2 regions of the Streptomyces sp. NPDC101151 genome follow, and region 1 is predicted to be linked to the other one. Evidence: riboswitches for the same ligand, from Rfam matches in the RefSeq annotation. Region 1 holds a riboswitch; the other holds the start of a gene.

Region 1 (4,194 bases):
ACGACGTCGGCGTGCTCGACCGGGTTGGGGTGCAGACCCGCCGCGACCAGCCCGGCGAAGTGCGCCATGTCGACCCACAGGTAGGCCTCGACCTCGTCCGCGATCCGGCGGAACTCGGCGAAGTCCAGCTGACGCGGGTACGCCGACCAGCCCGCGATGATCACCTTCGGGCGGTGCTCCTTGGCGAGCCGCTCGACCTCGGCCATGTCGACCAGACCGGCGTCGTCCACGTGGTAGGCGACCACGTTGAACTGCTTGCCGGAGAAGTTCAGCCGCATCCCGTGGGTCAGGTGGCCGCCGTGCGCCAGGTCCAGGCCGAGGATGGTGTCCCCGGGCTGGGCCAGCGCGAACAGCGCCGCCTGGTTCGCGGAGGCGCCGGAGTGGGGCTGCACGTTGGCGTACTCGGCGCCGAACAGCTCCTTGATCCGGTCGATGGCGATCTGCTCGGCGACGTCGACGTGCTCGCAGCCGCCGTAGTAGCGGCGGCCCGGGTAGCCCTCGGCGTACTTGTTGGTGAGGACCGACCCCTGAGCCTCCATCACCGCGAGCGGTGCGAAGTTCTCGGAGGCGATCATCTCCAGCGTGGACTGCTGCCGGTTCAGCTCGGCGTCGACCGCGGCGGCGATCTCCGGGTCCAGCTCGTGCAGGGAGGTGTTCAGGACAGTCATGGGGCTAGGACTCCTCAGCCGGCGGTCTCGGCGGTGTACTCGTCGGCGGAGAGCAGGTCGGACGGCTCCTCCGTGACGCGCACCTTGAACAGCCAGCCGCCCTCGAAGGGGGCGGAGTTCACCAGCGACGGGTCGTTGACGACGTCCTCGTTGACCTCGGTGATCTCGCCGGTGACCGGCGAGTAGAGGTCGGAGACCGACTTGGTCGACTCCAGCTCGCCGCAGGTCTCGCCCGCGGTCACCGTGACACCGACCTCCGGGAGCTGGACGAAGACGACATCGCCGAGCGCGTTGGCCGCGTGCTCCGTGATGCCGACCGTCGAGACGCCGTCCTCGGCGCCCGACAGCCACTCGTGCTCCTTGCTGTAGCGCAGCTGCTGGGGGTTGCTCATGGCCTGAATTCTCCTGTACGCGCGGGAGTGCTGATGAATGGGGGATTACTGGAACTGCTGGCGAGCAGGTGAGGTGTGCGCAGGGTCACGTGATCGGTACGGACCGCGCCCGGGTGTCTACTTCTGGCGCTTGTAGAAGGGCAGCGCCACGACCTCGTACGGCTCGTGGCTGCCCCGGATGTCCACACCGACGCCCTCGGTGCCCGGCGCCGCGTGCGCCGCGTCGACGTACGCGATGGCGATCGGCTTGCCCAGGGTGGGGGAGGGGGCGCCCGAGGTGACCTCGCCGATGACCTCGCCGCCCGCGACGACGGCGTACCCGGCACGCGGCACCCGGCGGCCCTCGGCGATCAGGCCGACGAGGACCCGCGGCGGGTTCTCCTGGGCGCGGGAGGCGGCCTCGCTGAGCGCCTCGCGGCCCACGAAGTCGCCCTCCTTCTCGAACTTCACCACCCGGCCGAGCCCGGCGTCGAACGGCGTCAGGGACGTGGTCAGCTCGTGCCCGTACAGCGGCATGCCCGCCTCCAGGCGCAGGGTGTCCCGGCAGGACAGGCCGCAGGGCACCAGGCCGACGCCCTCGCCGGCCTTGGTCAGCGCCTGCCACAGCTCCACGGCGTGCTCCGGCTTCACGAACAGCTCGAAGCCGTCCTCGCCGGTGTAGCCGGTGCGGGCGATCAGGGCGGGGACGCCGGCGACGGTGCCGGGCAGGCCCGCGTAGTACTTCAGGCCGTCCAGGTCGGCGTCCGTGAGGGACTTCAGGATGCCGGGGGACTCGGGCCCCTGGACCGCGATCAGCGCGTAGGCGTCACGGTCGTCGCGCACCTCGGCGTCGAAGCCCTCGGCCCGCTCGGTCAGCGCGTCCAGCACCACCTGGGCGTTGGAGGCGTTGGCCACGACCATGTACTCGGTCTCGGCCAGCCGGTAGACGATCAGGTCGTCCAGGATGCCGCCGTCGGCCCGGCAGATCATGGTGTAGCGGGCGCGGCCGACGCCGACGGAGGCGATGTTGCCCACCAGGGCGAAGTTCAGGAGGGCGGCCGCCTGCGGTCCGGTCACGGTGATCTCGCCCATGTGCGAGAGGTCGAAGAGACCGGCCTTGGTCCGCACCGCGAGGTGCTCGTCGCGCTCGGAGCCGTAGCGCAGGGGCATGTCCCAGCCGGCGAAGTCGGTCATCGTCGCACCGAGCGAGCGATGCAGCGCATCGAGCGCGGTAAGACGGGGTTCGGTACTGCTCATCGGTCGGTCGTCTCCCAGGGCAGGCATGACGGGCGAGGAACGTTCCTCCCCATCTGTCATCGGAACCTGAGAGGTTCGCCGAGACCGCCACAGGGACGATCACGGTTTGCACCTTGGGTGGAGCCACTGTCACAGCGACCCGCTTTTCAGATGTGCCTCGCCCGCGCGGTAACGGGGCCTGAGAGATTCAAGGGAGGGACTTGCTCCTTCGGCGTCCCAGCGAAGACTGCTGGGAACTCTCCCGCGCGGATTCAAGCGGCCGGTATGCAGTTGGCGCGCACATCATTGCACGCCACGCCCTCACCCGTCAGGGCCGCATCTGTAACCGACCTGTGGCACTACGCGCACCCAACCACTGGACACGGCGCATTACCTTCTCTTTACATTCTTAGGGCAAGGGTTTCCCGAGCCCACAGGGGAGGACGATCACGGTGAACAGGACGACGGCCTACGCCACCACCGGCATCGCGATGCCGAAGCAGCCCTCCGTCCCGGCCCGCGAGCGCTGCGCCGAGCGCCCGGCCCCGGTCGTCCGGGACCTGCGCGACCGCGCCGGCCGCAGCCCGCGCGCCCTGCTCTTCGACCCCCAGGACCTGGTGGTGATCACCGGCCTGCCCGGCAGCGGCAAGTCCACCCTGATGCACCGCGCGGTCCCCGGCCACCGCATCGACTCCCAGGACGCGCGCGACCGCTGGGACGCCCGCACGCCCCGCTTCCTCCCCTACGCGCTCTACCGCCCCCTGGTCCGCCTCGCCCACTTCGCCGGACTGCGCCGCGCCCTGCGCACCGGCGAGGGAGTCGTCGTGCACGACTGCGGCACCCAGGCCTGGGTGCGCGGCTGGCTGGCCCGCGAGGCCCGTCGCCGCGGCGGCACCCTGCACCTGGTCCTCCTCGACGTCACTCCCGGCATCGCCCGGGCGGGCCAGCGTGAACGCGGCCGCGGCGTGTCCCGGTACGCCTTCGGCCGCCACCGCCGTACGACCGCCCGGCTGCTGCGCGAGGTGGAGCGGGGCGAGCTGCCCGCCGGCTGCGGCTCCGCGGTGCTGCTGGACCGGGACGCGGCGGACGTACTGCACCGCATTGCCTTCTCCGGCTGATCGGACCCAGGTCTGTCACAGGCACCCGCTAGCCTTCTGATCCACAGCATGGTTCCCAGCAGGCGGTAGGCAGATGGACTTCCCGGCGGACATTCCCGCGGACTTCCCGGCACAGGCACACCCCCACCCGCACGGCGGTTGGCCCGGCAACGAGCTGGAGGAGGTGCTCTCGGCCTCCCTCGGCATACCCTCCGCGGGCGGACGGATCATCGAGGTCCTGGGCCGCAGCTTCGTCTGGATCCCCCTGCCGGGCGGCGGCGGTCCGCACAGCGGCCCGCTGGACCTGCCCACCATGGAGATCGAGGGCCAGGTGTACGTCCCGGTCTTCAGCTCCGAGGAGCAGCTCCGGCAGGCGGCCGGCTCCCAGATGTCGTACACCATCGCCCCGGCGGTGGAGTTCGCGCGCGGCCTGCCCCCGCAGGCCGGGATGGCCGTCAATCCCGGCGGTGTGGTCGGTGTCCCGCTCCCGCCCGAGGCGGTGGCCGAGCTGTGCCGCGCGGGCCGCACCCCGCTGGACGGCCCCGGCGTCGGCGGCCGGGTCCGTCTCTTCGAGCCCGACTGGCAGGACGACCCGGTGGACTTCCTCGCCGCCGCCTCCGCCGAGTTCGCCGCGACGGGCGTGGTCCTCAGCGCCCGCCGCTGCCTCGCCGCCATCGAGACGGCCGACCCGGTGATGTTCGTGGGGGTGGAGCTCTCCCAGTGGGAGGGCGACCTGCGAGCCCTTCCCCTGGAGGCTCTGGGCAGGGCCCTCGGCAAGGGTCCGGTCCCGTGGCCGGTCAACCTGGTCCTGCTCGACGTGGC
Region 2 (4,194 bases), on a different contig from region 1:
CGCCGGGCACCATGGCATTTGCCAGCGGCCCGTGAGAGCGTCCTACGACTCCCCGCCAGAGCATTCGGCTAGCCTTTCCCCGCGGTGGGGTGCGGGAAACCACTCCTAGGGTGATTATCACTCGGCGTGCCGAGTGTGGCGATCGTTGACGCACCCCTGGTGACTGCCTACCGTCGAGAAGGCAGGTCAAGGACGGAGGTCGGCGTGAGAACGAGCGGCGACGGTACGGCTGGGGGTGCCCCGGGACGCGATTTCGGGGAGAGCGGTCCGTACCCGCTTCACAGCAACGCGGTCGATCACGCCCCGCGGCGACCGACGGCGGTGCCGAACGGCGGAGGGGCGGCGTCCATGACAACCGAGGAGATCGGCTACCGGGGGCCCACGGCCTGCGCGGCCGCCGGCATCACCTACCGGCAGCTCGACTACTGGGCCCGCACCGGGCTGGTCGAGCCGAGCGTCCGGCCCGCGTACGGGTCGGGAACGCAGCGGCTGTACAGCTTCCGGGACGTCGTCGTCCTGAAGATCGTCAAGCGGTTCCTGGACACCGGGGTCTCGCTGCAGAACATCCGTACGGCCGTCCTGCACCTGAGGGAACGCGGTTTCCGCGATCTGGAGCGCATGACCCTCATGAGCGACGGTGCCACGGTCTACGAGTGCAGCTCGCCCGACGAGGTCCACGCCCTGCTCCAGGGCGGTCAGGGCATCTTCGGGATCGCCGTCGGCGTGGTCTGGCGGGACGTGGAAAGCGCCCTCTCCCAGCTGCACGGCGAGCGCATCGACACCGGGGAGACCCTGGTCGGGCACAACCCCGCGGACGAGCTGGCGAGGCGGCGCAACCGCGCGGTCTGACGGTGCCCCTCGGGGGGCCGCATTGTCAGTGGTGTGGTGCAGCATCGGAGATGTGAGAAACGCGCCCACGATCCTGCATCTCGACATGGATGCCTTCTTCGCCTCGGTGGAGCAGGCATCCAAGCCGAGCCTGCGCGGGAAGGCCGTCGTGGTGGGCGGACTCGGACCACGTGGGGTGGTGGCCACCGCGTCGTACGAGGCACGGGTCTTCGGGGTCCACTCCGCGATGCCGATGGCGCAGGCGCGCCGGTTGGCGCCCAACGCCGCGTATCTGGTGCCCCGCTTCGCTCTCTACCGGTCGGTCAGCGACCACGTGATGGTGCTGTTGCGGGAGCTGTCACCGCTCGTGGAGCCGCTGAGCCTGGACGAGGCGTTCGTGGATCTGGAGGCCGGGGGAACGGCCTGGGACGAGGAGTCGGCGCGGCTGACGGGGGCGAAGCTGCGTGCGGACATCCGGGCGGTCACGGGAGTCACGGGGTCGGTGGGGCTGGCCGCCTCCAAGATGCTCGCCAAGATCGCCTCGGAGCAGGCCAAGCCCGACGGACTCGTGCTCATCGATCCCGGGACCGAGCGGGCACTGCTGGGCCCCATGCCGGTGCGGACCCTGCCCGGGGTCGGTCCGGCGACCGGTGACCATCTGCGGCGCGCCGGGATCACCACCGTCGAAGAGCTGGCCGAGGCGGGTGAGGACGAACTCGTACGACTGCTCGGCAAGGCGCACGGGCACGCGCTGTACGCCATGGCGCTGGCGCGCGACGACCGGCCCGTGGTGGCCGAGCGGGAGACCAAGTCGGTGTCGGTGGAGGACACCTATGACGTGGACATCCATGACCGGCTGCGGGTCGGCCTGGAGGTGCAGCGGCTCGCGGACCGGTGTGTGCGGCGGCTGCGCGGGGCCGGGCTGTCGGGGCGGACCATCGTGCTGAAGGTGCGGCGGTACGACTTCTCGACGCTGACCCGCTCCGAGACGCTCAGGGGGCCCACCGACGATCCGGCGGTGATCCGTGAGGCGGCCGCGCGGCTGCTGGAGTCGGTGGACACCACGGGCGGGGTGCGGCTGCTCGGCGTGGGTGTCTCGGGGCTCGCCGACTACACCCAGGAGGACCTGTTCGCGCAGGCGGCGGGCGAGCGGGCCGCGGAGACGCCGGAGGAGTCCGCGCCGGAGGCGGTTCAGGAGCATCCGGAGCCCGTCGAACGGCACTGGCGTGCGGGGCACGACGTACGGCATGCCGAGCACGGGTACGGCTGGGTGCAGGGCAGCGGCCTGGGCCGGGTCACCGTGCGCTTCGAGACACCGGACTCGCCGCCGGGACGGGTCCGCACCTTCCGGGTCGACGACCCCGGCCTGGAGCCGGTGGATCCGCTGCCGCTGGTCCCCGGCGCGCCGGGCCCGCCGCCCCGGGCCGAGGGTCCGGGGGAAGCGTCCGAAGGAGGGACGGACGCCTCACCGGCCGGAGCGGTTCACGTCTCCTCCGTGCCCGCCAGCTTCCCGAAGTCGCGGTCCGGGAGCGGGGAGGGTGAGGTCACGTCGAGTCCGTAGTGGTGGTAGAGCTGGAGTTCCTGCTCGGGGGAGAGGTGGCGGCCCACCCCGAAGTCCGGGGCGTCCTTGATGAGCGCGCGTTCGAAGGGAACCCGGAGGGCGCCCTCGATCAGTTCGCTGGGCTCCAGCGGGACGAAGGCGTCCCGGGAGAACAGACCGGTCCGTATGGCCGCCCACTCCGGCACACCCGTCGCGTCGTCGAGATACACCTCGTCGATGGTGCCGATCTTGGTGCCATTGCGGTCGAACGCCTTGCGGCCGATCAGGTTGCGCGGATCGATATCGGTCTGCACGGTCCCTCTCCCTCCACTTGGTCGCAACTCATCCGTAAGCACTACAAAAGAGCACATTCAAGGAGGCGGCCACTCGAGGACTCGGGCGTTGACCTCGCTGGTAGGCTGACAGCGGCTGCTGACCCCGTGCGGGAGAGTCCTCCGATCACCTCGGAGGCGCCGAAGGAGCAAATCCTCCCCGGAATCTCTCAGGCTCACGTACCGCACGGACGAGGTCACTCTGGAAAGCAGGGCGAGTGCCGACGGCACCCGCCCTCACCGACGGTGAAAGCCGGGACCCGCGGGCGCCCGGTGAAGCTCTCAGGTTGAGATGACAGAGGGGGAGGCCGTCGGGGTATCCGCGCCGTGGTGCCCCTCGAAGGTCGCGTCAGACCAGGAGGCCTCCGCAATGACCGCCCATCGCATTCCGCTCTCCGAGCTCGAAGCGGGCATCCCCTTCGAGCAGCGCCACATCGGGCCCGACGAGGAGGCGCGGGACAAGATGCTCGCGCACGTCGGCTACGGCTCCCTCGACGAGCTGACCGCCGCCGCGGTCCCGGATGTGATCAAGAATGCCGACGCCCTGGACCTGCCGGGCGCCCGCACCGAGGCCGAGGTGCTCGCCGAGCTGCGCTCGCTCGCCGACCGCAACCAGGTCCTCGGCTCCATGATCGGCCTCGGCTACCACGGCACCTTCACCCCGCCGGTCATCCTGCGCAACGTCATGGAGAACCCGGCCTGGTACACGGCCTACACGCCGTACCAGCCGGAGATCTCGCAGGGCCGCCTGGAGGCCCTGCTGAACTTCCAGACGATGGTCGCCGAGCTGACCGGCCTGCCCACCTCCGGCGCCTCCCTGCTCGACGAGGGCACGGCCGCCGCCGAGGCGATGGCGCTGTCCCGGCGCATGGGCAAGAACAAGAAGGGCCTGTTCCTGATCGACGCGGACGCGCTGCCGCAGACCATCGCCGTCATCGAGACCCGCGCCGAGCCGACCGGTGTGGAGGTCGTCGTCGCCGACCTCAGCGACGGCATCCCGGCCGACATCGCCGCGCGCGAGATCAACGGCGTGCTGGTCCAGTACCCCGGCGCCTCCGGCGTCGTACGCGACATCAAGCCGGTCATCGACCAGGCGCACGAGCTGGGCGCGCTCGTCACCGTCGCCGCCGACCTGCTGGCCCTCACCCTGCTGGTCTCGCCCGGTGAGCTGGGCGCGGACATCGCCGTCGGCACCACCCAGCGCTTCGGCGTGCCGATGGGCTTCGGCGGTCCGCACGCCGGCTACATGGCGGTGCACGAGAAGTTCGCGCGCAGCCTGCCCGGCCGTCTCGTCGGCGTCTCCGTCGACGCCGACGGAAACAAGGCCTACCGCCTCGCGCTGCAGACCCGTGAGCAGCACATCCGCCGCGAGAAGGCCACCAGCAACATCTGCACCGCGCAGGTGCTGCTCGCCGTGATGGCGGGCATGTACGCCGTCTACCACGGCCCCGAGGGCCTCAGGGTCATTGCCCGCCGTACCCACCGCTACGCCAC

The links. A riboswitch is a leader RNA that binds a small molecule or an ion and turns the genes downstream of it on or off. The one in region 1 is predicted to bind glycine.
Region 2: it holds a riboswitch for glycine, as region 1 does, so the genes downstream of both, gcvP (aminomethyl-transferring glycine dehydrogenase) here and gcvT (glycine cleavage system aminomethyltransferase GcvT) in region 1, are expected to answer to the same signal.

Annotation. Positions count from the first base shown of each region.
Region 1 is NZ_JBIWPP010000029.1:51,491-55,684, reverse strand. It holds gene glyA (serine hydroxymethyltransferase) at 1-668, opposite strand, end outside; gene gcvH (glycine cleavage system protein GcvH) at 683-1,060, opposite strand; gene gcvT (glycine cleavage system aminomethyltransferase GcvT) at 1,178-2,296, opposite strand; glycine riboswitch at 2,453-2,550, opposite strand; gene ACIRU3_RS35950 (AAA family ATPase) at 2,728-3,393, shown strand; gene ACIRU3_RS35945 (enhanced serine sensitivity protein SseB) at 3,467-4,194, shown strand, end outside.
Region 2 is NZ_JBIWPP010000017.1:8,091-12,284, forward strand. It holds gene ACIRU3_RS27425 (MerR family transcriptional regulator) at 205-849, shown strand; gene ACIRU3_RS27430 (DNA polymerase IV) at 902-2,389, shown strand; gene ACIRU3_RS27435 (PRC-barrel domain-containing protein) at 2,311-2,682, opposite strand; glycine riboswitch at 2,802-2,896, shown strand; gene gcvP (aminomethyl-transferring glycine dehydrogenase) at 3,071-4,194, shown strand, end outside.